2 regions of the Priestia sp. P1_B12_1 genome follow, and region 1 is predicted to be linked to the other one. Evidence: a T-box and tRNA genes for the amino acid it is inferred to sense, from the RefSeq annotation. Region 1 holds a T-box; the other holds one or more tRNA genes.

What was found. A T-box is a leader RNA that pairs with one kind of tRNA and senses whether it is charged. The one in region 1 lies ahead of serS (serine--tRNA ligase), so its partner is inferred to be a tRNA-Ser.
Region 2: it has a tRNA-Ser gene. The T-box ahead of serS (serine--tRNA ligase) is inferred to sense a tRNA for this amino acid. The anticodon was not compared.

Annotation. Positions count from the first base shown of each region.
Region 1 covers NZ_JBFTZR010000033.1:2,051-15,940, reverse strand. The annotation lists partial or broken rRNA gene AC1D0Y_RS28745 (16S ribosomal RNA) at 1-1, opposite strand, end outside; gene AC1D0Y_RS28740 (pro-sigmaK processing inhibitor BofA family protein) at 291-560, opposite strand; gene AC1D0Y_RS28735 (YaaL family protein) at 676-900, opposite strand; gene recR (recombination mediator RecR) at 915-1,511, opposite strand; gene AC1D0Y_RS28725 (YbaB/EbfC family nucleoid-associated protein) at 1,527-1,847, opposite strand; gene dnaX (DNA polymerase III subunit gamma/tau) at 1,867-3,555, opposite strand; RNA gene ffs (signal recognition particle sRNA large type) at 3,686-3,950, opposite strand; gene tadA (tRNA adenosine(34) deaminase TadA) at 4,053-4,523, opposite strand; gene AC1D0Y_RS28705 (cysteine hydrolase family protein) at 4,603-5,145, shown strand; gene AC1D0Y_RS28700 (glycoside hydrolase family 18 protein) at 5,202-6,503, shown strand; gene AC1D0Y_RS28695 (deoxynucleoside kinase) at 6,647-7,282, shown strand; gene AC1D0Y_RS28690 (deoxynucleoside kinase) at 7,282-7,962, shown strand; tRNA gene AC1D0Y_RS28685 (tRNA-Ser) at 8,083-8,175, opposite strand; gene serS (serine--tRNA ligase) at 8,288-9,565, opposite strand; T-box leader at 9,618-9,830, opposite strand; gene pdxT (pyridoxal 5'-phosphate synthase glutaminase subunit PdxT) at 9,888-10,475, opposite strand; gene pdxS (pyridoxal 5'-phosphate synthase lyase subunit PdxS) at 10,497-11,384, opposite strand; gene AC1D0Y_RS28665 (serine hydrolase) at 11,575-12,930, opposite strand; gene guaB (IMP dehydrogenase) at 13,081-13,890, opposite strand, start outside.
Region 2 covers NZ_JBFTZR010000001.1:705,777-723,622, forward strand. The annotation lists gene AC1D0Y_RS03690 (sugar phosphate nucleotidyltransferase) at 1-1,616, opposite strand, end outside; gene AC1D0Y_RS03695 (glycosyltransferase) at 1,613-3,931, opposite strand; gene AC1D0Y_RS03700 (DUF4912 domain-containing protein) at 3,924-4,418, opposite strand; gene phoU (phosphate signaling complex protein PhoU) at 4,612-5,271, opposite strand; gene pstB (phosphate ABC transporter ATP-binding protein PstB) at 5,294-6,091, opposite strand; gene AC1D0Y_RS03715 (hypothetical protein) at 6,439-6,567, opposite strand; gene AC1D0Y_RS03720 (peptidoglycan D,D-transpeptidase FtsI family protein) at 6,711-8,888, opposite strand; gene AC1D0Y_RS03725 (MFS transporter) at 9,050-10,327, opposite strand; gene sodA (superoxide dismutase SodA) at 10,457-11,065, opposite strand; tRNA gene AC1D0Y_RS03735 (tRNA-Ser) at 11,263-11,355, opposite strand; tRNA gene AC1D0Y_RS03740 (tRNA-Ile) at 11,367-11,443, opposite strand; tRNA gene AC1D0Y_RS03745 (tRNA-Asn) at 11,447-11,521, opposite strand; tRNA gene AC1D0Y_RS03750 (tRNA-Met) at 11,562-11,635, opposite strand; tRNA gene AC1D0Y_RS03755 (tRNA-Asn) at 11,637-11,711, opposite strand; gene AC1D0Y_RS03760 (DUF456 domain-containing protein) at 11,774-12,259, opposite strand; gene AC1D0Y_RS03765 (hypothetical protein) at 12,286-12,480, opposite strand; gene AC1D0Y_RS03770 (DUF1189 domain-containing protein) at 12,595-13,386, shown strand; gene AC1D0Y_RS03775 (MFS transporter) at 13,534-14,745, opposite strand; gene AC1D0Y_RS03780 (hypothetical protein) at 14,822-15,154, shown strand; gene ispG (flavodoxin-dependent (E)-4-hydroxy-3-methylbut-2-enyl-diphosphate synthase) at 15,306-16,409, shown strand; gene AC1D0Y_RS03790 (G protein-coupled receptor family protein) at 16,446-16,811, opposite strand; gene AC1D0Y_RS03795 (5' nucleotidase, NT5C type) at 17,071-17,646, shown strand; gene AC1D0Y_RS03800 (Fur family transcriptional regulator) at 17,677-17,846, opposite strand, start outside.

The DNA.
Region 1 (13,890 bases):
AAATGTTTGACTTGCTCATTTAAAAAATAAAAATTAACGTTGACGTTTACTATTTCGTTCAGTTTTCAAAGAACTCTTGTCTCAAGGCGACTTTCTTATCTTACCACCTCGACAATAACTTGTCAACAACTTTTTTCATTAAGTTATTTTTGAGTTATTTTTTTGTTGTTGTCTTAGCGACGTATATAAATATAACATCTGTTAACTTGTTGGTCAACAACTTTTTCAAAAAAAATAAAAGTTTTCTCGAAAAGATTCCAGAAAACTTTTATTTTGGATATTCGTCCAAATTATAATATGAAATTATTAATAACAAGTAAGGCAGCTATTCCTGGAATACCTAAAATAGCTGAAACAATGGCTGTGGGGAAGTTAATAGGGATATGAATACCGAACTGTACCCCAAAGATGTTAATAAAGAAAAGCAGCAGAACGCCAATAATCAGCTTAATCGATAAATTTCCAATGACTCGAAGCATTTTTTCAACACCACCTGTTACTAAGAGTAGAATGATTAGTCCTGTTAAAAAAGACACAACTACAATGGGATGATTTAGCATGTTGCCTCCTTCTTAAAGCAGATAAGTTACCTTATATGTATGTCCAAGCATTCAAAAAAAGCACTATTCACGGAGAGAAATCCTTATTTTATAAAGACAACAAAACAGGATGCCTCTATGACATCCTGTTAATTGAAATATTTCGATGCTTGGCTTCTTTTAATAGAAAAAGATACTTCATTTTGGCTAATCGAATATCTACCATTACCTCTTCTGAAGGATCTACACTTCTTTCTACCATTGAAGTTTTGTGACTCCATTCCTGCTTTACTTGCATAAAAGTCTTCACAAATTCATCATCATACTCTTTGCGTAACCAACCTTTTCTTTTAAAAAACATATGCGAGTACCTCGTTATACTTCTCTTCTACCTTCTAGGGCTTTAGATAATGTTACTTCATCTGCATACTCAAGGTCTCCTCCAACGGGTAACCCATGAGCAATTCTAGTAATTTTAATTCCTGTCGGCTTTAAGAGCCTAGAGATATACATAGCCGTAGCTTCGCCCTCTATATTCGGGTTAGTGGCTAAAATCACTTCTTGAATCTCATCATCTTGAAGTCTTTTTAATAACTCTGGTACTTTGATATCTTCAGGCCCTATTCCTTCCATAGGTGAAATTGCGCCATGCAGGACATGATACAAGCCGTTATATTCTTTCATTTTCTCCATTGCAATGACATCCTTAGGGTCTTGCACGACACATACCACATTTCGCTCTCTGCGCTGATCTTGACAAATGTAACAAGGATCTTGATCTGTGATATGTCCGCAAACTGAACAATAGGTTAAATTTCGCTTCGCATTGACTAATGCTTTTGCAAAATCTAATACTGTATCTTCTTTCATAGATAAAACAAAGAACGCTAAGCGAACAGCTGTTTTTGGACCAATGCCGGGTAACTTCATAAAACTATCTATAAGCTTGGATATTGGTTCTGGATAATGCACGTGGCAACCACCTTATTAAAGTCCTGGAATATTTAAACCTTTTGTAAATTGACCCATTGTGTTATTTGTTAAATCGTCCATTTGTTTTAATGCGTCATTTGTTGCTGCTAGTACTAAATCTTGTAGCATTTCAATATCTTCAGGATCTACTACATCCTCTTTAATATTTACATCAATTACTTGTTTCTGACCGTTAACTACAACTGTTACCATTCCGCCGCCAGCTGTACCTTCAACAGTTTTTTCAGCTAACTCTTCCTGCGCTTTTTGCATATCTTTTTGCATTTTTTGCATTTGTTTCATCATTTTTTGCATATTGCCCATGCCTTTCATCATATGAACATTCCTCCTAAATTTACTCTTGAATTTCGATTAAGTCTTCTCCAAATAGCTTTTTCGCTTCCGCAACCACAGGGTCTTCCTCCTGTGGTTGACCTGATGACCCATCGCTTTGCTGTCCTTGAAGAAACTCTTCTCTTACTTTATCCCATTCACTTTCTGGAATTGCAACCATTTCACGCTTGCTGCCAATTAAAGTATATAAGATATTCTCTAAATTATCACGTACATTGTTGTTATTTTCAGAAGCCATTTTGCAATGAATTTCATATTTGAATTTAAGTATAAATGATTGATCTGAAGACGCAACCGGTTCACTGTTAGATAACAACGCTGCATGTGAAGCTTTATTTTGTTGTTTCAATGTGTCTAACACCTGCGCCCAGGATCGCTTAATCGTTTCTAAATTCTGCCGAGTGGCATTTTTTAAAACTTCATTTACCTTCCCAACAGGCGTTTTATACTGACTTCTTGACTGTCTTGTCTGTTTTTTCTCTGTTTGCGCTGCCTGAGCTGTATGATCAACTTGAATGCCTTTTTCTTTTAACTGCTGCAGTTCTGCTTCCATTTGATTCATTTTTTGTAAAATGTCTTGATATGGAAGAGCACTCTCTTGATTTGTAGAACTTTGAGCTAATTTTACTAAAGCTACTTCAAGTAGCACTCGAGGATGATTGCTCCATTTCATCTCTTGCTGAGTTTGGTTCAATTCAGCAATGACTTTATAAATAAAAGCACTATCCATTTTTGAACTCAGTTCTTTAAACTCTTCGTTAACCGCTGCTTTTTCAAGTAAATATGCATTTTCTTCAGAAGCTTGATAAAGCAGAACATCACGATAATAGAAGATGAGGTCCTCTACAAACCTCGCTGGATCTTTTCCGTTTTTGATCAAACTTTCAACAGAGTCTAGCGCTTCTACAATGTTTTCGTTAAAGATAGCTTGGACGATCTTCACAATAAAAGCCTGTGATACTGCTCCTGTTATGGATAGAACATCCTCTAAGCTCACCTTCTCCGTACTATACGAGATAGCTTGGTCTAAAAGACTAAGTGCATCACGCATGCCGCCTTCTGAAGCTTTCGCAATTTCGTAAAGAGCATCCTCGCTTACTTCTAGCTCTTCAGAACCTAATACTTCCTTCATTCGATATACGATATCTTCTGGCGAAATGCGTTTGAAATCAAAGCGCTGACATCTAGAGATAATCGTTAATGGAATTTTATGCGGCTCTGTTGTAGCTAAAATAAAGATAACATGTGCAGGAGGTTCTTCTAACGTTTTTAATAAAGCGTTAAAAGCTCCAATTGAAAGCATATGAACTTCATCAATAATGTACACTTTGTATCGAACAGCACTAGGTGCATATTTTACTTTATCACGGATATCTCGAATTTCATCGACTCCATTATTAGAAGCTGCATCAATTTCAATTACATCAGAAATGGAACCATCAGTAATTCCCAGACAAGTTGCACATTCATTACAGGGTTCAGCAATGGGTGCTTTTTCACAGTTAACGGCTTTCGCTAAAATTTTAGCAGCTGTTGTCTTTCCTGTCCCTCGAGGCCCAGAAAATAAATACGCATGCGAAAATTTCTCTTGGACAAGGGCATTTTGAAGTGTTTTGATAATATGTTGTTGACCGACTACGTCGTTAAAGCTTTGAGGACGGTATACACGGTACAGAGCCTGATATGCCACTACATCCTCTCCTTTTAATATAATTCATTAGTTATCATTATAGCGTATTATGAGGTTTTTTTTCAAAATAGTGAGAGATAAAATAAAAAGCCTACTCCAACAGAGTAGACTAAACTTATGTATATAACTGCCGTGCACCTTCCGTCGATTAGCCACCCCAGGCGTTACTTAAGCAGTTAGCTCGGTTCAGGCGACCCCATGGCACATGAGAGGTTCTGCTTACTGCTGCTTCCTTCCGGACCTGACAGGGTTCACAGATTCCCATTGCATAGGACCCAAACGTCAACACCACTTACTTAAGGCAGGCCCTAAGATGAGCTAACCTCAAGAAGGAATTCGGCCTCGCTAGAGCGGATTGCGAGTACAGGGCACCGCTACCTCCCCGCTTAGCACGGCAAAGTTGAAACCAATAGTTTGGGCATCAAGTTGATGCATTTACAAGTATACGTCTTTTCATTCAAAAATGCAACTGCTATAGAAAACTTACTTGTTCAGCGCTATTTTCCAGCCTTTTTTCGTTGACGCAACTCACGAAAAAAGGTAGTTAAGAGGCTCCCGCATTCTTCTTCTAGCATACCTCCTACTACTTCTGCTTGATGATTAAACTTTTCAAACTCTAATAAGTTTAACAATGTTCCTGCGCAGCCACCTTTAGGATCATAAGCTCCAAACACAACTCTTTTTACTCTTGATAATACAATAGCACCTGCACACATCGGACATGGTTCTAAGGTGACATATAACGTAGCGTCTTCCAATCTCCATGTTCCTAGTTTCTTACATGCTTCATCAATTGCTAAAAGTTCCGCATGAGCAACTGATCGCTGTTCTGTTTCTCGTAAGTTATAAGCTGAAGCAACCACCTCATCATCTTGAACAATAACTGCTCCAATGGGAACCTCTAATTTATCTTTGGCTTTTAATGCTTCATCAATTGCCAACCTCATATACTTTTCATCATCTAACACTTTTTATCCAACCTTACATATTATATTTTTTCTGAGTCAAACTATTTACTATGTACATCAGGAAAAGGAGAGACCTTGTGTGAAGAATGCTAAAACTGCTTTAATTATTATTGATATGCTAAACGATTTCCAATTTAAAAACGGCAAAATACTTGCTGAAAAATCTTTAACCATTGCTCAAAACATTGCCCAGTTAAAACAGTACGCATCGTCTCAACATATCCCTATTATCTATGTGAATGACCACTATAAGCTATGGCAAGCAAACTTAGAAACCATTTTAACACACTGTACAAATGAGGTAAGCTCACCTATTCTACATCATATTTCACCACAAAACGCTGATTACTTCTTAATTAAACCAAAGCATTCTATCTTTTATGGGACAGCTTTAAATATTTTGCTATCACAGCTCGATGTGCATACACTTATTTTAACAGGAATTGCGGGAAATATATGCGTGCTTTTTTCAGCCAACGATGCTTATATGCGTGAGTATAACTTAATTGTGCCTGAAGATTGTATTGCTTCAAACGCAGATGAAGACAATACCTTTGCTTTGAGAATGATGCATAATGTATTAAATGCTCGTATTTGCAAACATACCGAGTTGATGAATTAAGTAAAAAGCCTTCTCATATGATGGAAGTAAGTCATATGAAATGGAGGCTTTTTATTATGCAAATTTACACTGTTAAAGCAGGTGACAGTATATATAGTATTGCAAAACAGTTCCGCATTGACGCAGGGAAAATTATAAGAGCAAATGAATTACCTAATCCAAGTCAACTCGTCATCGGGCAATCTATGGTTATTCCAATCAACGGTACTTACTACACAGTAAAAGCTGGGGACACTATATGGAAGATAGGAAGAAAATTAGGCGTTAGCTATCAGGCTATTGCCAATGCGAACAATGTTTCAGTTACAGCACCCTTAACACCTGGCCGCCGCATCTTAATTCCCCCTTCTCCAAACAAAAGAAACGGTGAGTTTTTAGGGTATGTTGAAACAAGCAATCGAAAAATCACTCCTCAAACAGAGAAAATGATTAATCAAAATGCAAAATACCTTACTTATCTCGGGCCAGCGAACTTCGAAGTGCAAAAAGACGGTTCTCTAAAGGCACCTCCACTTAACAATTTAGGTTCTATTGCTAAAGAAAATGACGTCATTTTCTTAATGGTATTGGCTAATATTGAAAATGGTGCATTCAGTGACGAAGTCGGCCGAGCAATTTTAAATAATAAAGACGCTCAAGATACGCTCTTAAATAATATTGTAAAAACAGCGAAAGAACAAAATTTCAGAGACATTCATTTTGACTTCGAATTTTTGCGTCCGGCAGATAAAGAAGCCTATATTGCATTTTTACAGAAAGCAAAAAAGCGGCTTCAAGATGAGCAACTTCTTATGTCTGTGGCTTTAGCTCCGAAAACAAGTCGAGATCAAAAAGGCAAATGGTATGAAGCACATGATTATAAAGCCATTGGAGAGATTGCTAACTTCGTTGTTCCGATGACATATGAATGGGGATATAGCGGTGGGCCTCCTATGGCCGTCTCTCCTATTGGTCCCGTACGTGATGTTTTAGAATATGCAGTATCTGAAATACCTAGTTCAAAAATTATCATGGGTCAAAACCTATACGGTTACGATTGGACACTTCCTTACAAACCAGGAGGAGAATATGCCAAAGCCATTAGTCCTCAACGAGCTATTGAGTTGGCAGCTCGCTATAAAGTAGCGATTCAATACGACGATAAAGCACAAGCTCCTTTCTTCCGGTATAAAGATGAACAGCAGCGCACCCACGAAGTATGGTTTGAAGACGCTAGGTCTATTCAGGCCAAGTTTAATTTAATCAAAGAATTAAAACTTAGAGGAATGGCCTACTGGAAACTAGGCCTGGACTTCCCGCAAAACTGGCTCTTGATTGAAGACAACTTCAAAATTACAAAAAGAGTGACACAGCCATAAATAGGGAAAGCTTACTGTGAACAGTAGGCTTTTTGTTATTCTTCTTACTGAAAGAAATTTCTTTTCCCCTTATTCTCCTTCTCTATGTTAAAATATTTTTTGTCTGTTTTTTTTGAACGAGTGGTCATGAAGGAGGCAAATGAATGCAAGGCACACCTTTTATTTCAGTAGAAGGACCCATCGGTGTCGGAAAAACCTCTCTAGCTAAAGAGATTGCACAAGCATTTCAATTCGAAATTTTAAAAGAAATCGTAGATGAAAATCCATTTCTCGGGAAATTTTATGAAAATATCAACGAGTGGAGTTTTCAAACCGAAATGTTTTTTCTATGTAATCGATATAAGCAATTGGAGGATATTCAAAAAGGGTTCTTATCTTATAAAAAACCTGTTGTAGCAGATTATCATATTATGAAAAACATGATTTTTGCTGAGCAAACGTTAAAAGATGAACAGTATAAAAAATATGTACAAATCTTCCACATCTTAACGGCTGATATGCCAGCTCCGAACATTATTATTTATTTAAATGCCAGTTTAGATACCTTGTTAAAGCGTATTAAAATGCGCGGAAGAGAAATTGAACGAAACATCGATCCTCACTACCTTGCGAGGCTAAGTGATGATTATGAAAAGGCTATGACGGCGTTTGAACAAAATAACCCTGATGTAACCATTTTACGTTATGACGGTGATGAAATAGATTTTGTACAAAATAAACAACACTTAAATAGAATCTTATCAGAGGTTCAAGAGAGTATGTTAAAAAGGAGTATGTAATGGTAAACTTACGATCGAAATACAACATTCCTAATGATGCTGTGTTGACGATAGCGGGCACAGTTGGAGTTGGGAAATCTACAATGACTCAATCATTGGCTGATGCTCTCCAATTTCGCACATCGTTTGAAAAAGTAGATTCCAACCCTTACCTGGACAAATTTTATGGGGATTTTGAACGTTGGAGCTTTCACCTACAGGTATATTTTCTAGCTGAACGCTTTAAAGAACAAAAGAAAATTTTCGAGTATGGCGGCGGCTTCATCCAAGACAGATCCATTTACGAAGATACCGGTATCTTCGCTAAGATGCATTTTGAAAAAGGAACGATGTCTAAAGTAGACTATGAAACATATACAAGCTTGTTCGATGCAATGGTTATGACTCCATATTTCCCTCATCCGGATCTGCTTATTTATTTGGAAGGCAGCTTCGAAGATATTGTAGATCGCATTCAAGAAAGAGGGCGACCAATGGAACAGCAAACGCCTCTTGATTATTGGAAAGAGATGCACGCCCGATACGAAGACTGGATTAATAACTTTACGGCTTGCCCTATTCTTCGTTTAGATATTAGAGAATACGACCTTATCAAGGATCCTGATTCAATTGAATCAATTGTGGAAAAAGTAGCTCGCTTTTTACAACATAATGAAAAGTTAAAACGTCGTCATCTATAAAAAAATGCCGCTTTATCTATTAAAGCGGCATTTTTAACAAATAAAAAACCGTTACTTATAAGTAACGGTTTTCCAATCTCCAATTTATCGCGCTATGTTAATTGCATTATAAGTCAAATATGGCGGAGGAAGAGGGATTCGAACCCCCGCGGGCTTTAACACCCCTGTCGGTTTTCAAGACCGATCCCTTCAGCCGGACTTGGGTATTCCTCCGTATCGACAAGTATTAATTTATCATATAAAAATAATAAAGTCAACTCTTTTATTGATTTTTTTTAAAAAGATGTTCATTAAGGATTAATCCTCAATGAACATCTTCTATTTTTTATTTAGAAATAAATTCTTTATTTCCCATATAAGGACGCAGCACTTCTGGAATTTGAATTGATCCATCTTCCTGCTGGTAGTTTTCTAAAATTGCAGCTACCGTACGGCCAATTGCTAAGCCAGAACCGTTTAGTGTATGAACATGCTCTGGTTTTGCTTTTGTATCACGGCGGAAGCGAATATTAGCACGGCGAGCTTGGAAGCTTTCAAAGTTTGAACAAGAAGAAATTTCACGATACGTTTCATAACTTGGAATCCAAACTTCAATATCATACTTTTTGGCTGCTGTGAAACCTAAGTCAGCTGTACACATGCTTAGCACTCGGTAAGGTAAACCTAATAGTTGAAGAACCTTTTCAGCATGGCCCGTTAATTTTTCTAATTCATCATAAGAATCTTCTGGCTTAACAAAGCGAACAAGTTCTACTTTATTAAACTGATGCTGACGAATAAGCCCACGTGTATCTCTTCCTGCAGAGCCTGCTTCTGAGCGGAAGCAAGCACTATACGCTGTATAAGCAATTGGAAGCTGATCTCCGCTTAAAATTTCATCACGATGCAAATTTGTAACTGGTACTTCAGCTGTAGGAATTAAGAAATAATCTTCTTCTTTAATCTTGAAGGCATCTTCTTCAAATTTAGGAAGTTGCCCTGTTCCCGTCATGCTTGTACGATTTACCATATATGGAGGAAGGATTTCTTCATAACCATGCTCATCCATATGTAAATCCATCATAAAGTTAATAAGGGCGCGTTCTAATCTTGCACCTAGCCCTTTATAAAATACAAAGCGGCTTCCCGTTACTTTCGAAGCTCTTTCAAAATCTAAAATATTTAAATCTGTTCCTAAATCCCAATGCGGTTTTGGTTCAAAATCAAATTGTTTAATTTCTCCCCATTTACGAACTTCTACATTATCATCTTCAGTTTCACCTACAGGCGTACTTTCATGTGGAACGTTAGGAATTGAAAGCAGCAATCGTTCTAATTCTTCTTCAACGCTGCGAAGCTCTTCATCCAATTGCTTTACGCGGTCTCCTACTTCACGCATTTCAACGATTAAGTGATCAGCATCTTGTTTTTCACGCTTCAATTGTGCAATTTGCTGTGATACTTCATTTCGCTTGCTTTTTAACTCTTCTGTTTGAGCAATTAGCTCACGGCGTTTTACATCTAACTCTTCAAAGCGACCTAAGTCCGTTAAGTCCTCGCCACGAAACTTGAGCTTTTCTTTTACTTCATTAAAATTAGCACGTAAAAATTTTAAATCTAACATACTTAGTACCTCCTTTAGTATAAAAGGGCAAAATAAAAACTCTCATCCCCATGAAAGGGACGAGAGTTTACCCGCGTTGCCACCCTAATTGAAAGCTAAAATAAGCCTTCCTCTTAAACCAGATAACGGATGAACCGAAACTGCCTACTACTTTTTCGACAGCTTGCTCCAGGACGGATTCATAAGAATTGATTATCGATTCACACCAGCCATCGACTCTCTTGAAATCAAAAATCTTATTACTATTTCCTATCAACGCTTTATACCAATATCATTTTTATTAATCATAATGTACTACAAGTCTGTACAAGATGCAATTCATTTATACAGGTTTTTTTGAAGCTTCTTCAACCATTGCTACAAAATACTGCGCCATGCGAGCATCATCTGTTAATTCTGGATGAAACGAACATCCCAAGAATTGACCTTGTCTTGCCGCAACGATTCGGTCGTTATGCATGGCTAAGACTTCAACGTTTTCTCCTACTTCTACAATATGCGGAGCACGGATAAATACGCCTATAAAATCTTCACCGATATCTTTAATATTTAGGGCAGCTTCAAAGCTATCCCGTTGACGCCCAAACGAATTTCGAGCTACCATAATATCCATAACACCTAAATGGGGCTCTTCACGGTCAACGACTTGTCCTGCGAGTAAAATTAAACCCGCACACGTACCAAATACCGGTTTACCTGCTTGTGCAAACTGGCGAAGAGGTTCCATAAAGTCATATTTGTCAATCAGACGACGCATCGCTGTGCTTTCGCCGCCCGGTAGGATTAAACCATCTATTTCGTTTAGCTGTTCAACTTTTTTTATGATAATGGCTTCAGCGCCTGCTGCTTCTAATGCTTGTGCATGCTCGCGAAAGGCACCTTGTAATCCTAACACGCCTACTTTTACCATTTTGTCAAAACTCCCTTTAAATTACCATCCACGCTCTTGCATGCGGTTTTCTGGTAATAATGATGAAATTTCAATCCCTTTCATTGCACTTCCTAACCCTTTTGATAAGTTTGCAATCAGTTCATAGTCTTGATAATGTGTTGTTGCTTCCACGATTGCTCGCGCAAATTTTTCAGGGTTGTCCGATTTAAAGATTCCTGATCCAACGAACACACCGTCTGCTCCAAGCTGCATCATTAACGCTGCGTCTGCTGGTGTTGCTACGCCGCCTGCTGCAAAGTTTACAACCGGTAAACGACCTTCACGTTTAATTTGCAGTAATAACTCATAAGGTGCACCTAATAGTTTAGCTTCTGTCATTAACTCATCTTCGTCCATGCCCACAACTTTACGTACTTGAGCATTTACTTGACGCATATGACGCACTGCTTCCACAATGTTTCCTGTCCCTGGTTCTCCCTTTGTACGAAGCATTGCAGCTCCTTCAGCAATACGACGAGATGCTTCGCCAAGATCACGGCAACCGCACACAAATGGAACCGTAAATGTATTTTTATTTAAATGAAACTCCTCATCAGCTGGAGTCAACACTTCACTTTCATCGATGTAGTCTACACCCATCGCTTCTAGCACGCGTGCTTCAACAATATGGCCAATACGAGCTTTTGCCATAACTGGAATGGACACAGCATTCATCACTTCTTCAACAATTGTTGGGTCTGCCATACGAGACACGCCGCCTGCTGCACGGATATCAGCTGGAACACGCTCTAATGCCATAACAGCAACAGCGCCTGCTGCTTCTGCAATTTTTGCTTGCTCTGCATTGATAACGTCCATGATAACGCCACCTTTTTGCATTTCCGCCATTCCTCGTTTTACACGATCAGTACCTGTAATGTTATTCATGTTTGTCTTCCTCCTGTATCAAGTGTTTCACAATAATTTTTAGTGTATATACAAAATTCAAAACTTAGTGTCTATTTTACCGCATTTTTCGGAAAATTCCTATCTAATTTATAGATTATATACAAACAAATCTAAAAATAAAAAGAAGAGATACTCTCTTGTAGTATCTCTTCTTTCTCTTGAGTTATCATTAAAACCAGTTATTCACTGTATTTGCAGCATTCATCCAAATATCGCTGAAGAAGTTGCCAATACTGCGGATAGCGAGAGAGAACCATCCAGCTTTTTCAAAAGATTCGTTTGTCACAACCGGCGTCATGCTATCTGTAGTTTGACCTCCTACATAGCCTAAATCTTTAAGATTGCTGTTTGTTGCACTGACATAAGCAACTGTTTCTCCTTTTTTAATAGGAGCAACAACTTTTTGATCGTTCATAACTTTATCGTTTAACTTAAAGTTGATTTTAGTATGATCTTTTTGACCTTTTTCGGTAATAATCTTTACCGAATTCTTTGGAGAAACGGAAGCTTCTTTTGATTTTCCTTTAGCAACATTAATTGTTTCATGCCCTTTAATCTCGCCGTTAGCAGGCACTACTTCTTTTAACTGAAAATGACTAAAAGCATAATCCAATATCTTTTTTGTTTGGGAAAAACGAGCAGCTTCCGTAGACTTGCCGTTTTCCTTAGCATTCATTACAACTGTTATGTATCTTACCCCGTTACGCTCTGCAGTCCCAGTGAAACATTGACCTGCAAAATCTGTATGGCCAGTTTTTAAACCGTCTACGCCGCTGTAGGCAGCTGAAAAACCTGGGAGCATCTTGTTCCAATTGTTCATTTTTGTTTCGCCTTGTTGCCCTTGTCTAAACATCTTAGAAGGAGTTTTAGCTACTTCCAAAGATTCTGGATAATCATGAATTAAGTGATAAGCAAGGGTAGCAACTGCCCGAGCCGATAGAAGGTTCTCATCTTCTTCCTTCGTTCCTTTTGGATACATTCCTTTTAACAGAGAATTAGAAAGACCTGTGGAATTGACAAATTTTGATTCACCCATATTTAATCTTTTTGCCGTTTCGTTCATTAACTTAATAAAGTTTTCTTCAGAACCACTGACAGCTTCAGCTAAAGCGATTGCAGCTCCATTAGCTGAATAAATAGCCATGGCATCATATAATTCTTTCACCGTGTATTTTTGGTTTTCAATTAACGGTACATTCGATAATCCATAATCTTGAGAAATTTTAGCTGCATATTTACTAACTGGCACACGTTGATCCCAAGATAATTTCTTATCTTTTATGGATTCTAATACTAGGTATTCTGTCATCATTTTTGTCATGCTTGCAATACCTAATAAAGCATCCGTATTTTTCCCGTATAATACTTTCCCCGTACTTGCCTCTACTAAGATCGCTGCATCTGCTTCAACGCCAATATCATCTGTTTTAGGAGCAGCTGATGCTTGTGTAGAGACAAAAAATACGCTGGCCATTAACATAACAGCAATGACACAAATTAATTGTTTCTGTACTGCGTTTCTCACTCTATACCCTCCAAACGTAAACTCACATAAATGTAATTTTATCATACTAAAATTTAAAAAAATAGATAAAGAAGTACTGTTACATTCATGATCCATGACATAAAAAACACGTTTCCCTAATAGGGAAACGTGTTTTTTAAACATTCATGATTATCTCATAGAATAGTTAGGAGATTCTTTTGTGATTTGTACATCATGTGGGTGGCTTTCTCTTAAACCTGCTCCAGTCATACGAATGAATTGTGCCTGTTCACGTAACGCTTCTAAGTTAGCTGAACCACAGTAACCCATTCCTGCGCGTAAACCGCCGATCATTTGATATAAAGTATCTGCTACAGGTCCTTTGTAAGGCAAACGTCCTTCGATACCTTCTGGAACTAATTTTTTATTATCTTCTTGGAAGTATCGATCTTTACTTCCTTTTTCCATAGCTCCTACAGAACCCATTCCACGGTACACTTTAAAGCGTCTACCTTGGTAGATTTCTGTTTCTCCAGGACTTTCTGTCGTTCCTGCTAGAAGGCTTCCTAGCATTACTGTATGTCCACCAGCTGCAAGTGCTTTTACAATATCTCCAGAGTATTTAATACCGCCATCTGCGATAATAGCTACACCGTGCTTACGAGCTTCAGTTGCACAATCATATACTGCTGTAATTTGTGGAACGCCTACACCAGCTACAACACGAGTTGTACAAATTGAACCAGGTCCAATTCCTACTTTTACTACGTTTGCTCCTGCTTCAATTAATGCTTTTGTACCTTCAGCAGTTGCTACATTACCAGCAATAATATTTAACTCTGGATATGCCTCGCGAATGCTGCTTACCGTATCTAAAACGCCTTGTGAATGTCCATGCGCTGTATCAATAACGATAACATCAACGCCAGCTTGTACTAATTTTTCGATACGAACGTTTGAATCAGCTGTTACGCCAACAGCTGCTCCAACTAATAATCG
Region 2 (17,846 bases), on a different contig from region 1:
TTTAAAAATAAAACGTGGACACGAAGACGCTTACATAATAATTCGACAACTTCCTGTATAAACGGCGAACAGATCACGCCAATCCGCATATTGTCTTCTAATAAAGCATGCTGATTAATTGATTTTACTAAAGCATCACAATATTCTCTCCTGATATTTCCTATGCTTGTTTCTTTAAATGAAACAGAAGTCGTTACGCTTGCTTTTTTAGCTTGAAGGTACATCCGCTCAATCTTTTTTTCAATAAGCTGATTAACTAATTGCCCTTTATCATCATATATTTCTAAAAACAGGCTGCTGTTTTTGCTATCCACACCAATATAAATACCAATGCTCGCTTGTGAAGTCATCATGTAATATCGAAATACCGGAAGAGCTTCTTTTTTAATATCATACACAGCTGAATGATTACTTCGTAAAAAAGAAAAGCATTCTTTGCGAAGCTGAGTGGCTTCTCCTTCATCATCGCTTGCTAGACAGAACGACCCTTGATGTTTGCATACAAGTAATAACGCATTGTATAGTCTTTCTCGATCAACAGATGAATGTACATACAAGCGACCGTTTTTGAAGATAGAAACATCTGGCTTTACAGAAAGTTGGGGTAGCACTTGATTTTCAGCTACTGTATCTTGGACATACGTAGTCATTGCTTGAACATTTACATAGGGACCTATCGTAGCGTTGTATAAAAACGATTCTGCCCCCACCGTTACGTTTTGAAGCAAAATCGTTTTATCGATTGCAGCATGTGCTTCTATGATGCTATTGGTTCCAATAATCGTGTAAGGACCAATTGAAGCACCTTTTTTAATCACCACATTTTCTCCTACGTAAACCGGATCGTAAACAGTCACCCCTTCTTCTATGAGCGCGTCATCTGAGATAATACTTTCCTGTCTATTGCCAAACCACTTGCTCCACAAATCATAGTGTGCTTGACGATAATGGTGGATTTGCCCAATATCAATCCAATAATCTTCCGTTACAAAACTGCACACAGTATGATTATATTCCAAAAGAAGCGGGATAATGTCAAAGCTAAAATCTGTAGGACCATAAGAATTCACGTAATTAAAAACGGATTTTTTGATCACATACACTCCCGTATTAATCAATCGGCTATTGGCCTGTTCGTAGGTCGGTTTCTCTACAAACTCGGTGACTCGATGCCCTTCATCTATCGTCACCACTCCATAACCCCGCACGTCGTTTACTTCTTTTGTAACAATGGTCATTTCGCTTTTTTGTTCATAATGAAAATGAATAACGTCTTGAAGATTAATTTCTGTTAAGGCATCTCCACTAATAATAATACAGTCTTCCTCAATAAAGGCCTCTGCTCGCTTAATTCCGCCCGCCGTTCCAAGAGGCTCTTTTTCGATAAAATAAGTAAGCGTCACTCCCCACTGAGAGCCATCCCCAAAGTATTCAATAATTTGTTCATGCCTATACTGCAGCGTAATCCCAATCTCTGTAATTCCATGTTTCTTAAGCAGCTCAATGCTATATTCCATCACAGGTTTATCGTAAAGCGGCAGCATAGGCTTTGGAATCGTATAGGTCAAGGGCTGCAGTCTTGTTCCTTTACCGCCAGCAAGTATAATGGCTTTCAATTTTTTGCCTCCCTCCTTTTTTTATCCTGGCAAATGTGATGTTGAAACAGCTTACTTGTATCAATAGCGATTTTTTCCCAGCTAAACATAGTTGTTGCTTTTCTATACCCATTTTCGCTGATTTTCGCAGCCGTTTTTTCATTTTTTAACAAAAATTCAATACAGTTAATTAATTCGAGCGTATCTCCTCGGGCAAACGTCAGGCCCGTGTCGAAATGTGAAACAATATCGCTTAGACCTCCTGTATCGGCAACGATAGTTGGCTTCTTGGCTACCATCCCCTCTAAAGCCACAATTCCAAAAGGTTCATATAGACTTGGAAAAACAACCATTTTGCAAGCTTGAAGAAGCTGATTTCGTTCGTTATCGGTAATGTATCCAATAAAATACACGTATTTGTCCAATTGCTTTTCACTTACCTGTGTTCGAAACTCATGAAGTAAAGGTCCTTTTCCCGCCACAACGAATTGAACATCTATTTGTTTTTTCTTAAATAGTTCCGCTGCTTCAATAAATAGCTGAAATCCTTTTTCATATACAATTCGTCCAATTGAAAAAATAATAGGGGCCTTTCTAAAATTATATTTCTTTTGTAAACTTTCTTTTAACCGCTCATTTACTGCGTCGACTACCAGCTGCTTGTCAATTCCATTTGGAAATATAGCAATTTTATCTTGTTCTACGTGAAATAAAGTGATTAATTCTTTCTTCATATAGTCACTGCAGACAATAATTGAGCTTGATTGTCGAATCAGCTCCTCTTCTTGCAAGTGAATTTTCTGCTGCATGTCATTATGAATACCATTATTGCGCCCATGTTCTGTCGCATGAATGGTCGTAATTAGCGGTCTATCCGTTTTATCCGCTAAACATTTTGCAGCGGAGGCAACAAGCCAGTCATGAGCATGAATAACGTCAAAAGACAGCTTGTAGCCTAATTGCAGTCCTCTAAGAGCCATAGCCACGTTCAAACTGTTTACCCATGTCAAAAAATCCGGATGATGAGGCTGCAGGCTTTTAACTCGGTAAACATGAACACCGTATAACCGCTCATATTCCGGCAGCCCCTCTACATATGTTGTTAATACACTAACGTGATGGCCCGCCTTTGCTAACGCTCTGGATAAATCAAATACATGTCGTGCAAGTCCTCCGATAACTAGAGGAGGGAATTCCCATGCAAGCATTAAAATGGAGAGACCGCCTTTATATTGATTTACTGATAAAGCTGCCGGCTCTATCTCTTTTGTAGGGTATAAAAAAGAACTGACTGAAAGAAAACTGTTTTCGCTATCCATCCTTGGATTCTTTTCGTGACAAAGAAAATCAAATAGTTTTACTTGCCTTTCGTATTCATCTCTGACTTTTTCAAAGTTATAAAGCCAATCGCTGCTGCTTAAAAGAAGCCACTGTCGGTAGATAGCATTCACCACGCTAGGATGTTTAGAATCGATAACATCTAGCATTGCCTCTGACTTCTGTACAGTTGAAATAAACAATTGATTGTTCTGACTGACAAATTCGGCGCTTTTTGTTGCACCGTAGAGTGCAAGAGTTTCGTTTTGGTGAAACTGTATATCCCTCGCGTAGTCTAAAGGATATTGAAATGTACCCCTTGCTGCTTGCATTCGCTGAAAGCCAAGCGTGTCCTTAGCTTTCAAATCCAAAACAGCGCTCGCTTTATTCATGGTTCCTTCCTCAATTTGTTTTCCTTGCTTAGGATATGGAAACAAGATAATGCCAGCAGGCGACTTTTTTAGTTCATCTGTTGATGACTTCACAAAGGTATAGCGTATTTCATGAGATTTTAGGAGCATATCTACTTGATGAGTATATTCTCCTTGCTGTATAAAAAAACCGACGGGCTTTTTTTCAAAAAACTGTTGAAAAACACGTATTGCTTCTGTAATTTGGAGATTTAATGTTTGTTCGGTTTTAAGGATGGAAACGAACGCGTTCGTTACGGTAGTAGGAATACATTCCATCATGTCATGTTGAAAGAAATATTTGCAGGCTGAGAACAAGCTCCCTTTCCACTTTTTTAAAAAAGTGAGTGCTCTCTGATGCTGCCGGCTTGAAAACTGGTGTAAATACCGCGCGTAACGAGTGTTAAACGCCTCGTCGTTTAATGCGTTCAAAAATACACAAGACATCACAGCTGTTGCACCTATCAATTTCTTAGACTCAATTTGATCTAAAAAAGGGATGAACTCGTTCGTTACTTGTTCAAACAGCGGATACTCGCTCTCTGCTTGAAATACATGTAGCAAGGGATAATGCATATAAGTTAAAAGAATACAGTCATCACTATTCATATTGCTTTTTCACCTGCTCCAAGTCATTTGAATATAAGGAATATGTGCTAAATTCATTTTGAACACCCTGGTGAACTTTTACAGGTTCGTACATCCAGCTCAACGAAGTTACATTCACTTGTTCATGTTGTTCTTTCATCAAATAAACCGGATTCGAACGAAGAAGGGAAAAAAAACTTCCTTCTTTATCTTGAATGCCAATATCTATTACATACGTGCGCTCACTTTCCAAGCTGTTCATAAACATGAAGTCTTGCTTAGGAGTAAGGCCTTTCATATAATAGCGGTTTGATTCATGCCCGTTAAAATGAAGACCTGTTATATCATACGTACACATAGCTAGATTCAATTCTTCCCATCGTGTCGAAAACATACTTTCTACCATCTCTCGAATATGCTCAGAAAACGACCAATGAACATAAATACGAGATGAGTCAAGCTGAGTAGCTATACACACATTTAAGTTTTGAATAAGATTAGCAGCCACTGTTTTATCACTTCGTTTCTTAGAATGTTTTTTCTACATATAAATGCCGTATAAACTTATTAACATCTTACCATTCAGAAAAAGTTGCCACAATAAACGCAATTTGTCGATTTGTGTTAAAAATTCAGGTTAACGTAGTAATTATAATTTACTAACAAAAAAACCTCTTCGCTTATTAGAAGAGGTTTTTCTACTATTCGTTTAAGTCGTAGCGTTTGCCTTTTACAAGGTAAAATACGCTTTCTGCTACGTTAGTGGTATGATCAGCCATACGCTCTAAATAGCGGGCTACAAATAAAAGCTGCGTAATTTGGTTCATAGCCTCCTGCTTTTCTTTAGCAAGACTTAAAAGTTCTTTGATTGTTATTCCGTAAAGCTCATCCACTTGATCGTCCATTTCCGCTACTTTTTTAGCCAGCACAAGATCTTCCTCGTGATAAGCTTTTAACGAAAGGCTCAACATTTCAATCGAAATATCGTGCATTTTCTTTACATGTTCTAACGGCTTAATTAATTCTTCGTTTCCAATTCGTATAGCTGATTTTGCTACGTTAACCGCAAAATCTGCCATACGCTCAACATCCGAAGCAATTTTAATTGCCACAATGATACGTCTTAAATCGATAGCCACGGGCTGCTGCTTTGCAATCAGTAAGATAGCTAGGTCATTAATTTCTTCTTCTAAGTCATCTACGTATGAATCGCCGTCGATAATTTCTAGCGCCAGCTCAACATTGCTTGTTTGCAACGCTTCAATTGATTTTGATAGCGCCTCATGCGTTAAACGCCCTATTTCTAATAATTTTTCACGTAATATCTTTAAATCACCATGAAACTTTTCGCGTACAACCACTCATCCCATCTCCTTGTATGTCTTAACCGAAACGACCTGTAATATAATCTTCTGTGCGTTTATCAGATGGCATTGAGAAGATTTTATCTGTTTCTGCGTACTCTACCACTTCTCCATTTAAGAAAAATGCTGTTTTATCTGAAATACGTGCCGCTTGCTGCATATTATGTGTAACAATAATAATGCTGAAGTCTTTCTTTAATTCTTGTACTAACTCTTCTACTTTTAATGTTGAAATTGGATCGAGTGCAGAAGTAGGCTCATCCATTAAAATAACGTCGGGTTCAATAGCCAAGCAGCGCGCAATACAGATACGCTGCTGTTGTCCACCTGACAACCCATTCGCATTTTGATTCAAACGATCTTTAACTTCGTCCCAAATAGCTGCTCCTCGTAAACTTTTTTCAACAATTTCATCTAGTTTTTTCTTATTGCGAACGCCATGAATTCTTGGGCCGTAGGCAATATTATCATAAATAGATTTTGGGAACGGATTTGGCTTTTGGAAAACCATTCCTACTTGCGTGCGCAGCTCTTCCACGTGGTACGATTTATCAAAAATATTTTTCCCTCTATACTCAATTTCACCTGATGTACGGACAATTGGAGTCATTTCTACCATACGATTTAACGTTTTAATATATGTTGATTTTCCGCAGCCTGATGGACCGATGATCGCGGTAACTTCGTTAGCATGAATGTCTAAATCAATATTTTTTAAGGCATGTGTGTTGCCATACCATAAATTCAAACCTTTTGTTTTATATACAATTTCTTTTGTTTGCGGAGTATCTACTTTTTCTTTGTTAGTCAATTCCATTGTTATTGCCATTGGATAATCCTCCTTCATCGTCTTTAACCGTTTTGAGCACAATAAAAGTCTCTCTATGTCTATTTAATATCTATTGTTTACTATCAGTGTAAATAAATACGAGAAGCCGAAACGCTTCCCCTTATTTTGATCATTTCTATTAACCCTTACACTTACAGAATAATAGCCGACTATTAATTGTGTTTTAACTCAATGTAAAGCTTTTGTAAACGAAGGTCTATCTGCGTGTTTTTTAGGTAAAAAACTAGTTCTTACGACCCTTAAATTCAATAAAAAACCATATATGTAAAGATTTTTAACAAAAAAAGAAGAGGTAGAGACATAACTAAATTAATTCAATCTAAAGGTGGGTGGATTGGATTAATAAGCCAGTATGAATTACTTCCGATACCGCTGTTGATTTTCGTTTCACGGACAGCCGGTGAGCCTCCTCGTCGCTTCGCTTTCCCTGCAGAAGTCTTCACCTTGCCCTCCAATCAATCGCTAAAAGGGCCTACCTACACGAAATCTACGTTCACTCTACCAATAAAAAAATCCGAACGAAGCTGATTCTTAATCAACTTCGTTCGGATCTTACTTTAACTAATATGCTTTTATTCCAGCCTCTTTAATTGGCGTCGTTTGCAATGACAGCCTGTTGATTCTCTTCTTGGTCTTTTACTTCTTGTTCACCTTTTTTCTTTAAATCAAAATACGTATCCAGCGCAGAACGAGCAAGCTCTTTTGTAATGGTATTTGGTGCACTTGGCACAAATGCCGATGGTACCACTACAGCTACTGCAATTTCAGGATCATTCGCCGGAGCAAAGGCCACAAAGTTTGAATTATTAACTTTAATCGGATCCCCTCCGCTTGGGTTTTTCTCATAGGCTTGTGCCGTTCCTGATTTACCAGCAGGATTATAGTTCGCTGTATGGAAAGCTGCATACCCTGTACCGCCTTGTTCTTGAGTAACGCGCTTAAAGCCACTTTGAACATCTTTAATGTATTCTTCTTTCATCGTGATACGATTTAACACATCAGGTTCAAATGAATGCTGCGTACCGCCAATTTCATCGGTTTTAATCGTTGGTTTTCGGATTTCTTTTACTAGCTGCGGCTTAATGCGATACCCTCCATTAGCTATTGCAGAAGTATATTGAACAAGCTGCAGCGGCGTGTACGTATCATACTGACCAATTCCTAAATCAAGCGCCGTACCTGGAACATCGCTTCCGCCTTGGACACCTGTTGATTCGTTATCAAGGTTTATGCCTGTTGATACGCCTAAGCCGAACTGACTGTAGTAAGAACGCAGTTCGCTGAATGTATCAGGTTTAATCGGTAAAGTCATGTTTTTATGATACTGTAACCCAGCCATAGCCATTACCGTTTTAAACATAAATACGTTGGATGAATATTTTAACGCAGATGAATACGTTAAGGGTCCTAGCCCTTCAGCCTCAGCTGATTTTTTAACCGGTGTTCCTTTAATTTTTAACGGTTCATCAACGAACACTGTGTTTGGCTTAATAGCTCCTGAATCTAAGCCGGCTAAAACCGTTGCTCCTTTTACAACAGAGCCCATTGTATAAGATGTTGAAATATTTCCTAATGCAAAATCTTCTATTTTAGGCGCTCCAGTCTTCTTATCAATGGTGTATTTTTTACCTGCCATTGTTAAAATTTCTCCTGTGTGAGGATCCATCATAATAACAAAAGCACGGTCTAAAAATTGCGTTCCTTTCATTTGCTTTTTGGCTAAAAGCTGGTCGGTAATTTGTTTTTCTACCGCTTTTTGAAGCTCCATATCAATAGTTAAAACCAAATCACTGCCGCGTTCACCTTTAGACACTTGAATTGTATCAAGGAGATTTCCTTTTTTATCTGTTACATATTGGACTTTTTCTTTTTGACCGCTGAGCTGAGCTTCGTATTGCTTCTCTAAATAGCTCGTCCCAACTTGGTCATTTCGGCTATAGCCTCTTGACAAGTAATACTGTACTTTATCTTTAGGCAGTCCTTCGTTGGCAGATGATACATTTCCAAGCAAAGTGCGAAGAGTACTGTTTTCTGGGTATGAGCGATCCCAATACGTTGTTGTATCAACACCTGGAAGTTCATCTAAGTGCTCACTTACAACGGCATACTCTTCATTTGTCACACCGCTCTTAACAATTTGCGGGGTGTTAGAGTAACCTGCCTCCATTTGGCGCTTAATAGCGAGAACTTCTAAATCACTCTTTAGACTTTCTAAATCTTTTTTAGAGATGCGGTCTAACTGACGTTGATACAGTTCGTCATCAGTCATTTCACCATCTTGAACTTTTTTGCGATCAGCTTGCGTAATTTTCTGTTCCGCTTCTTTAGGGTGAAGCATAATCCAATAATCCTTCATATCGCGTTCTGTAATTTTTACCACATTTTTAGCATCTTTATTCTTTTTATTTTCCGGAATATCAATCACATTTGTGGTGTAAGGAACATCGATCATAGTGGCTAACTTTTTAGCGATGCGCAGCCTTTCTTCAGCTGTATTTCCTTGAAAACGAGTATATGTAATTGTATTTAAAGAGGTATTATCTACAATTACGCGGTTATAACGATCGTACATTTTCCCTCGAGGAACAGGCGTACTGACCGTAACGTCCTGTGTTTTTTCGACTTCTCGTTCGTAATTCTCACCGTATACAATTTGAACAAGTCCCAACCGCAAAATTAATACGGAAAATAGGGCAAATACGGTCAAGAAAAGTAAGTTCACACGAAAAGGCACGTGACTTTTTCTTCTTTTTTTCTTTTTCATACCAACACCTACACTTTATAAAACATATATACCATAACACCATAAAATCAGCTATTTAGCAAATAAATAGACACCTGGCAGGTGCCTATTTACACAACGTATTTATTCTAAAAGAAAAGCGAAGCATTTTCCATAGTACAAATGAAGGAACTCACAATACTCTAAGCTGGAGACTCTCCGTCTCCTTCATTTAATACCGGAGGAGTAACAGTCGTTTCTTTTTTGTGCAGAGGCTGTGAGATATGTCTCACACAAAAATAAATGATCGTATGCCCTGCTCCAACAATAGCTAATAAAATGGGAATACTTTTTGCTTCATCAAAAAATAGTACAGCTATTAAAAATAAAGATATGGAAGCGACGCGTCCAATATTCAGAAATACTTCTCTGACAACAATGTATTCAATTCTTTTTGAAACAACGTCTTTTGCTCGCCCAATCACATCGTACGTTAGAGAAATGAATGGAACCAACAAAATAGGATAAGCAATGGCAATACAAACAGCATATATAATTAACTTTGGATACGATAAGTTAAAGATAAGCAAAAAGACTGCTCCATAGAGAAGGAGGCCCCCTGCGAAGATAAATCGAAGGCGATTTTTTTGCTTAATAAACCTTGAGGCAACATAGTATCCTACAAACGCAACTGCTGAATTCACCAGTCCATATGTTCCTAAAGCTAGTTCACTTCCCGTCGTAATAAATACCATGACGGATACAACAAAAATGAACGTACCTTCACGCAACCCTTGAAAGAAATGAGCCTGCAATATTCGATTCCAGTCTTTATTGACTTTTCGTTCAGCCCATACTTCTTTAAATTTGTATACTCCTTCCGCTGCGCGTCTTGTAATAAAAAAACTAAGCACAACGGCACCGATAAACAATAGCAGCGATACACCAAACACAATTTTATACCCAAGTGATTCATACAAAGCGGAAATAACAAAGCCCGCTCCTAAAGGACCAATCATCCCTGCAAAAGAGTTTAAGATCCCTAAAAATCCGTTAAAAAAGTCTCTTGTATCAGGTTCTGTAATTTCAAAAGTTAGCACATTAAAAGCTAGCCAATAAAAGCCGTATCCTATACCCAGAAGTCCACCAAGCAATACTAAATACTGGGCTGCGTTAGCTCCACTGATTAATACAGCGATATAAAAAACAGCTAAAAAAGATACACCTAATCTTAAAACCACAACCCGGTCAATTCGTTTGGCCCATTTACCTGCTAAAATAAACGTAAGCGGCTGAAGCACCACTACCGCTAAATTATAAATAGCGAGATCCGAAAATTCGCCTGATTGTTTCCACAGATAAATGTTAACAAACGAATTGGAAATTGAAATAGCCAAGGCATAAAGACCGCCTATAATTAAAAGCAAAAGTAAATCTTTACTAACTTCTACATCTCCAACTACTTTTTTTAATAAAGGCATATCAAAAAACTCCTTTTCTCTTCTACACCTAGTGTGTGAAAAAGAAAAGGAGATATGTAAAAGAATTGGAAAACAAAAAAGCCAGTAAAGGTAATAATTACTTTACTGGCTCTTAAATACGTCTTCAGCTTATTTTGCAGCGTCGTAACGTTTAGCAACTTCGTCCCATTTTACAACATTAAAGAATGCTGAAATGTAATCTGGACGGCGGTTTTGGTAATTTAGGTAGTAAGCGTGCTCCCAAACGTCTAGACCAAGAATTGGCGTTTTGCCTTCCATTAATGGGCTATCTTGGTTTGGTGTGCTTGTTACTTCTAATTCGCCGTTGTTTACAACTAACCAAGCCCAGCCAGAACCGAAGCGAGTTTTAGCTGCATTTGCAAATTCTTCTTTGAATTGATCAAAGCTGCCGAATTTGCTAGCGATAGCGTCTGCTAATTCACCAGTTGGAGCACCGCCGCCGTTAGGGCAAAGGATTGTCCAAAATAATGAGTGGTTCGCATGACCGCCACCGTTATTGCGTACTGCTGTACGGATATCTTCAGGAATAGCATCTAAGTTTGAAATTAACTCTTCAATACTTTTGCTTTCTAAATCCGCTTTGCCTTCAACAGCAGCGTTTAGATTTGTAACATATGTGTTGTGATGTTTTGTGTGGTGAATATTCATTGTTTCTTTGTCGATATGTGGTTCCAGTGCATCGTATGCATAAGGTAGTTCTGGTAATTTGTAAGCCATGAATAATTCCTCCTTCAAAATATGTAAGCATTTTGGCGCAAAAGCACCATATACGTTTAGATTAGCAAATTTACCCTACTGTTTCAAATAAAAAGTTCCTAATCCATGATTTATATTTACCTAATTCCCATTCGCTATTCTTTTAAACATAAAAAAAGCTTCTTTTTCTCAAAAGAAGCTTTGAATAGACAATAGTATGGCGGAGGAAGAGGGATTCGAACCCCCGCGGGCTTTAACACCCCTGTCGGTTTTCAAGACCGATCCCTTCAGCCGGACTTGGGTATTCCTCCAACCCTATAAATGGTGGACCCTGCAGGACTCGAACCTGCGACCGGACGGTTATGAGCCGTCTGCTCTAACCAGCTGAGCTAAGGGTCCACATGGCTCCACAGGTAGGACTCGAACCTACGACCGATCGGTTAACAGCCGATAGCTCTACCACTGAGCTACTGTGGAACAATATGAATTATGTATGTCACAAACGCAAATTGGAAAATAGCGGCGGAGGGGATCGAACCCCCGACCTCACGGGTATGAACCGTACGCTCTAGCCAGCTGAGCTACACCGCCATGGCTCCACAGGTAGGACTCGAACCTACGACCGATCGGTTAACAGCCGATAGCTCTACCACTGAGCTACTGTGGAACAATATAACATTTACTAGCGACATTAAAAATTTAACATGTTTCTAGCCTAAAGTCAATATATTATTTTAAAACAGCGTATAAAAAATAGGCAATCATCAGCAGTTGAATAAATCCTTTTGAAATAGCGCCACTAAAAAAGCCAATAACCGAACCTACTCCAATTTTTACTGCGTTGCTAATTGTGGTCCGATGAACAATCAGTTCTCCTACAATCGCTCCGATAAATGGCCCTAAAATAATTCCAAATCCCGGAATGACAAACGGACCCACAAGCAGCCCAACTGTACTTCCCCAAACACCTGCTTTAGTGCCTCCGAATTTTTTCACACCAATAATATTAGCTATATAGTCTGCTAAAAAAAGTGCGACAACTAACAATCCTTGTATCACCCAAAATAACCAGCTATAGGAGCTAAAATCATAAAATAAACCGTATATAACAAATCCCAGAGCTACAAATAGCACGCTTGGGATGATGGGATAAACCAACCCAACAAACGATACAACAAAGCTAATGATAATTAATGCCCAACATAAAATAGCCATGCCCGCACCTATCCTTTTTATTATTACTATTTATCATACAATAACCACTCCCATAAAGAAAGACCTTGCACGACGAGTCCTTCCTTTATTTTACTTTCGAATACGATTTTTGAGTGTACCTCTGCAATATTAACAGCACGGTCCTCAAGCTGCCCGTAATATCCCCCAAAAACAATGACAGGGAAACCTGTACATATACGCATAAGATGTGCTTGTGACAAAACGCTCCACCGCATCATTGTAATTGGTAACGGTTTCTAAAATCTATTGTAAACCTTAAATTTTCGCTATAAAATAAGATATAACCAGAATCTTCAATAAGAGGAGGCTTTACAATGAGCATGCTGAAAAAGATGGCATGGAGTTTTACTTCCTTCAAAAAAATAAGGTCGCTTCGCTTTGAGCATACGAATAAAACAATTGGCTTTGTGCTGTTTTTAACATTTATTTCTTTGCTGCCTACATTTTTCTTTATGACTTTGACGATTGTAAATGGCTATCATATCGCTACTACAGATCTTCCGAAATCTGTTTCTTCTTTTTCTATTTCAAACTCACAGCTTACGTCAAGTCAACCTTTCACAAAAAAAGTAAATGGTACCGCTTTTATCTTAAACCCCTCACAGTCTATTGAACGGTTTCATTCCCCTGCTCATGCCATTGGTTTTTTAAAGGATGGAATTTACATCACGACTAATTCACAAACACAAACGTATTCATATGAGTTGCTAAACTGGCATCATAAAGATAAAAATGAACTGCTAAACTTGCTGCACGAACAAAAATTTTCTTTATACATACTTGTCCCTATCGCTATGCTTTTACTGTACGTATTAACATCTGGACTAAACTTCCTTTCTATTACCTGCCTTGCTTATCTTGGGAAACTGATTGGACTCATTACTAAAAAGCAGCTTCCTTTCAAGCAGCTATGGGCACTGAGCGCTTATAGTACAGTAGCCTTCACGCTGCTGTATACGCTTTTTGAAGCTTTTTCTTTGTCTCTAGCACTACATAGCTCTCTTTACTGGATAGGAACATTCTTCATTTACTTGTTGCTCGTCACAAGGGTTCCTATAAGAAAAAAAGTAAAAACTAATAAAGATGCTGGGACAAACGTATCTTAGTTGAAGGAACATCCAAACGAGGAATCTAGATTCTTGATAGAGAATCCACCTCTTTTGGATTTTTTTATTGATATGGTGAACGCAGGTTTCATGTATGCGGCTGCTTCTAGCTGGTGATTGGAGTGATGTAGTTAAGTCTCAGCCTCTTTATTTCGGTACAACTTTTCTTCTTCCCATTGCACAAGGAAGAATTTTCAACTGATACAAAACCCACAAACCTCCTGCTGTAAGCAGAATAAAGCTATAAACAAACATCAGCCTTTCAGTGTGCATCCACACTTCAAAAACAACAGGTCCCAACGCTACTCCTAAAAATCTCACCGTTCCATAAATGGATACAATAAACCCTCTTTCTTCGTCTGAAGCCGCTGAAGTAATCATCATATTAATACACGGAAGAACAAATCCTAAGCCGCCAAAGGCGACTGTCAAACAAAACATCAGCACAGGAAGCGTATAAATAATCGTTAATACTCCAAACATCAGGAATAAAAGAGTTATCCCTACTATCATTAATTTTTTCATGAGCTCTACATCTGTTTTGATGCGTTGACCCGTCCAATAAGAAACGAGCGTCATCGCACCAAGAGGAAATAAAAAAGCGGTTCCTTTAAAAAAACCGTCTATATGATACGTTTCCTCTATTAGAAAAGATAAGTAATATAAAATGCCAAATAATAAAAATAACCCCAATCCCCCCACAAAGAATAAAGGAAAAAGCGATTTTCTTTTATCATAGACAATCCCAATGGCTCTCTTTAAATATTCTTGAACAGATACTAAATCCGAGCCTGTTTTCCCTTCTCTCACATACATCACTATACCTACTAAAGCAGCACCTGCAGCTAAAGGATAGACAAAAAATGCGGCATACCATACGACGAGTGCTGCCGATGCTCCAATTATCGGCGCAACCACTTTTCCAACTCCATTATACACTTCTAAAATCCCGAGGACTTTTGCTCTTTTTTCCCCTGTAAATACATCTCCAGTTAATGCCATTGCCAACGTTGTAGTACCTGCAGCTCCAATCCCTTGAATGACTCTGCCTGCCATCAACACAGCAAAGCTTCCAGAAGAGAATAAAGCACTACCAGCAGCGATGACACTGCCTATTATCATCATGACGAGTGAATATATGATTAACTTTTTACGCCCATACCGGTCTGATAAAATTCCTACAGCAGGAATACACAATGCGGCTGGAATCGAAAATGCACTCAGTATCAAACTGGTTTGAACTCCGCTTAAGTGAAGTGACTTTTGAATGCTTGGCAGCAGAGGAATGAGCATGGAATTTCCCAGCACCATGATTAAAGGCAATAAGCCTAATGAAACAATCATTAATTTTCCTTTCAATTTTCGTTCTCCAATCATATTTAAGTAAGACAAGCATAGGCTTTACACATAAGCAAAAGAATGAAGGAGGAGCATAATGAAAAAGCTATGTGCATTAGCCGCTTTCGCTTTTATCGGATATATTTGTCACTACGACATTAAATACGGGACCATTCCCACTGCTACTGAAGCAGTTCAAGTCAGCAAAGCGCAGCCTGCAGAAACAAAAGCCGCCAGCTCTTCTTCCACCTATACAAAAATAAAAATTAAGCCAGGCGATACAGTTTTATCCGTCATTGAGGAGCTTACAAAAAAATCGATACCGGTTTCTATGAACCAAATGATTACAGACTTCAAAAAGTTAAATAACGGTACAGCGCCTGAGGATATTCAAATTGGAAAAACGTATAAGTTCCCTATTTACAAGTAATGACAGCATTCTTCTTGTCAAGATGGGATAGTCATTGTTAAAATAGCTAAGGTAGTACTTTCTACTAGTTATTTTGTTCATAAAGAGTTATTCTATTAATGAATTCAAATTCTTGATTTCATTTTGAAGGAGAGATTATCACGTGAGTGAAATTATACATCGTACAAAAACACGCCCGGTTAAAGTTGGAGATTTAACAATCGGAGGCAGCAACGAGTTAGTTATTCAAAGTATGACAACCACTAAGACACATGATGTTGAAGCAACGGTTGCAGAAATTAAACGTTTAGAAGAAGCAGGATGCCAAGTTGTTCGTGTTGCTTGTCCAGACGAGCGCGCAGCAGATGCAATCCCTGAAATTAAAAAACGCATTAACATTCCATTAGTTGTGGATATTCATTTTGACTATCGCTTAGCATTAAAAGCTATTGAAGGCGGAGCGGATAAAATCCGTATCAACCCTGGTAATATCGGTCGCCGTGAAAAAGTGGAAGCTGTTGTAAATGCTGCAAAAGCTAAAAATATTCCAATTCGTATTGGAGTTAACGCTGGTTCACTTGAAAAACGTATTTTAGATAAATACGGCTATCCGACAGCAGATGGCATGGTAGAAAGTGCACTTCATCACATTAAAATTTTAGAAGACCTTGATTTCCATGACATCATCGTTTCAATGAAAGCATCGGATGTTAACTTGGCAATTGAAGCTTATGAAAAAGCTGCTCAAGCATTTGACTACCCTCTTCACTTAGGAATTACAGAATCGGGTACATTATTTGCAGGAACTGTAAAAAGTGCAGCAGGTCTTGGCGCTATTTTATCTAAAGGAATCGGAAATACATTACGTATTTCTTTAAGTGCGGATCCTGTAGAAGAAGTAAAGGTTGCGCGCGAATTGCTAAAATCATTCGGTTTAGCTTCCAATGCGGCAACTCTTATTTCTTGCCCAACTTGCGGACGTATTGAAATTGATTTAATTAGCATTGCTAATGAAGTTGAAGAGTATATTTCAACTGTAAAAGCACCGATTAAAGTAGCGGTACTTGGCTGCGCTGTAAACGGTCCTGGTGAAGCTCGTGAAGCTGATATCGGGATTGCAGGAGCACGCGGTGAAGGTCTACTATTCCGCAAAGGCGAAATCGTACGCAAAGTTCCTGAAGAAACAATGGTTGAGGAACTAAAAAAAGAAATTGATAAAATTGCTGCTGAATATCACGCAAAGCAAGAAGCTGAAAAAGCTGCAGCTAAATCATAACTAAAAAAAGCGAGGCGCATATGCGCCTCGCTTTTTTTATGAAAAGAACGGTAATATAAACGTACCGACAATAATCGATACAACTCCGATCCCTATTGCCCATGCTCCTAGCGTAAGTGCTCCTTTTCTGCGTGCGATAAACCCTAGAATAATCCCAGCGGCACCAAGAATAATTGGTAAAAAGAATAGTGAAAGAATCGAAAGCACGAGTGCGAAACGACCGTATCCCGTTCCTTCTCCTCGTCCAGCGACTTCATGATTGCGATTGCGATCAATATCTATAACTTCACGCTCTGCATGAGGCTCTCCTACTCGGTAAGGAACGCCCACTTCAGCTGCAGTTTCTTCCATGAAATCAGCTTCATATACATCTTTTCTACGCCTTTGTTCTTCATTCTCCATGCTTAATCCCTCGCTTTCGTAAATAAGGAGCATTTATAGTATCTGAATGCGGGGAAAAATTATAAGTGTTAATCTTATACAGCCGCTCGCTCCCTTATAAGAAATAGGTACAGACGCAATCACCAGGCCGTGCAGTGATCATTACGTTTTGCTAAAGGCGTATAAAAAGTATTACTGTTTCTCTTTAGGCTTTATGTTACACTAGACAAGAATAATCAAGCACCTGAGTAGAATAAACGTATTAAAGGAGTGCACGTAGTTGACGAAAAAGTTTGGAATTGACATTGATGGAACTGTTACTTCTCCTGAAACTTTTGTTCCTCATTTAAATAAAGCCTTTAACTTAAATTTAACACTTGAAGACATTACAGAATATGATTTCAGCCCTTTTGTAAATGTATCACCTGCTGAACTCGGGAAATGGTTTAAAGCAAATGAACGCTCTATTTACGAAACCTCTCCACTTGCAGACGATGCAAAAGCGGTTTTGCAAAAATGGCATCAAAAGCACGAATTATTCTTTATTAGTGCAAGGCACGATAAGCTATTGGACGTCACGGAAGAATGGTTTCAAAAAAATGAACTATCGTTTCATCACATTGAGTTAGTGGGTTCTCATTTTAAAGTTGAGACAGCAAAACGATATGATGTTGATATCTTTTTTGAAGACAAACATGATAATGCTTGTGAAATCAGTGAAGAATGCAATATCCCTGTTATCTTATTTGATACTCCTTATAATCGCTTACCTGTTCCAAAAGGAGTGGTTCGCGTATACAATTGGCTAGAAGCAGATCAGTGGGTAGCCAGCTGGTTAAAAGAACAGCAAAAATAAAAAAGAGAGGTGCATAACGCCCTCTCTTTTTTATTGATTACATTCTATACATTGACCGTAAATTTCAAATTTATGGCCTGTAATATTGTACCCACGCAAATCCTCGTCTACATACTCCATCGGACAAGCTTCAATTTCTTTTGTTTTTCCACAATCTAAACAAATGAAGTGGTGATGATGATGGGCGGTCGCACATTTAA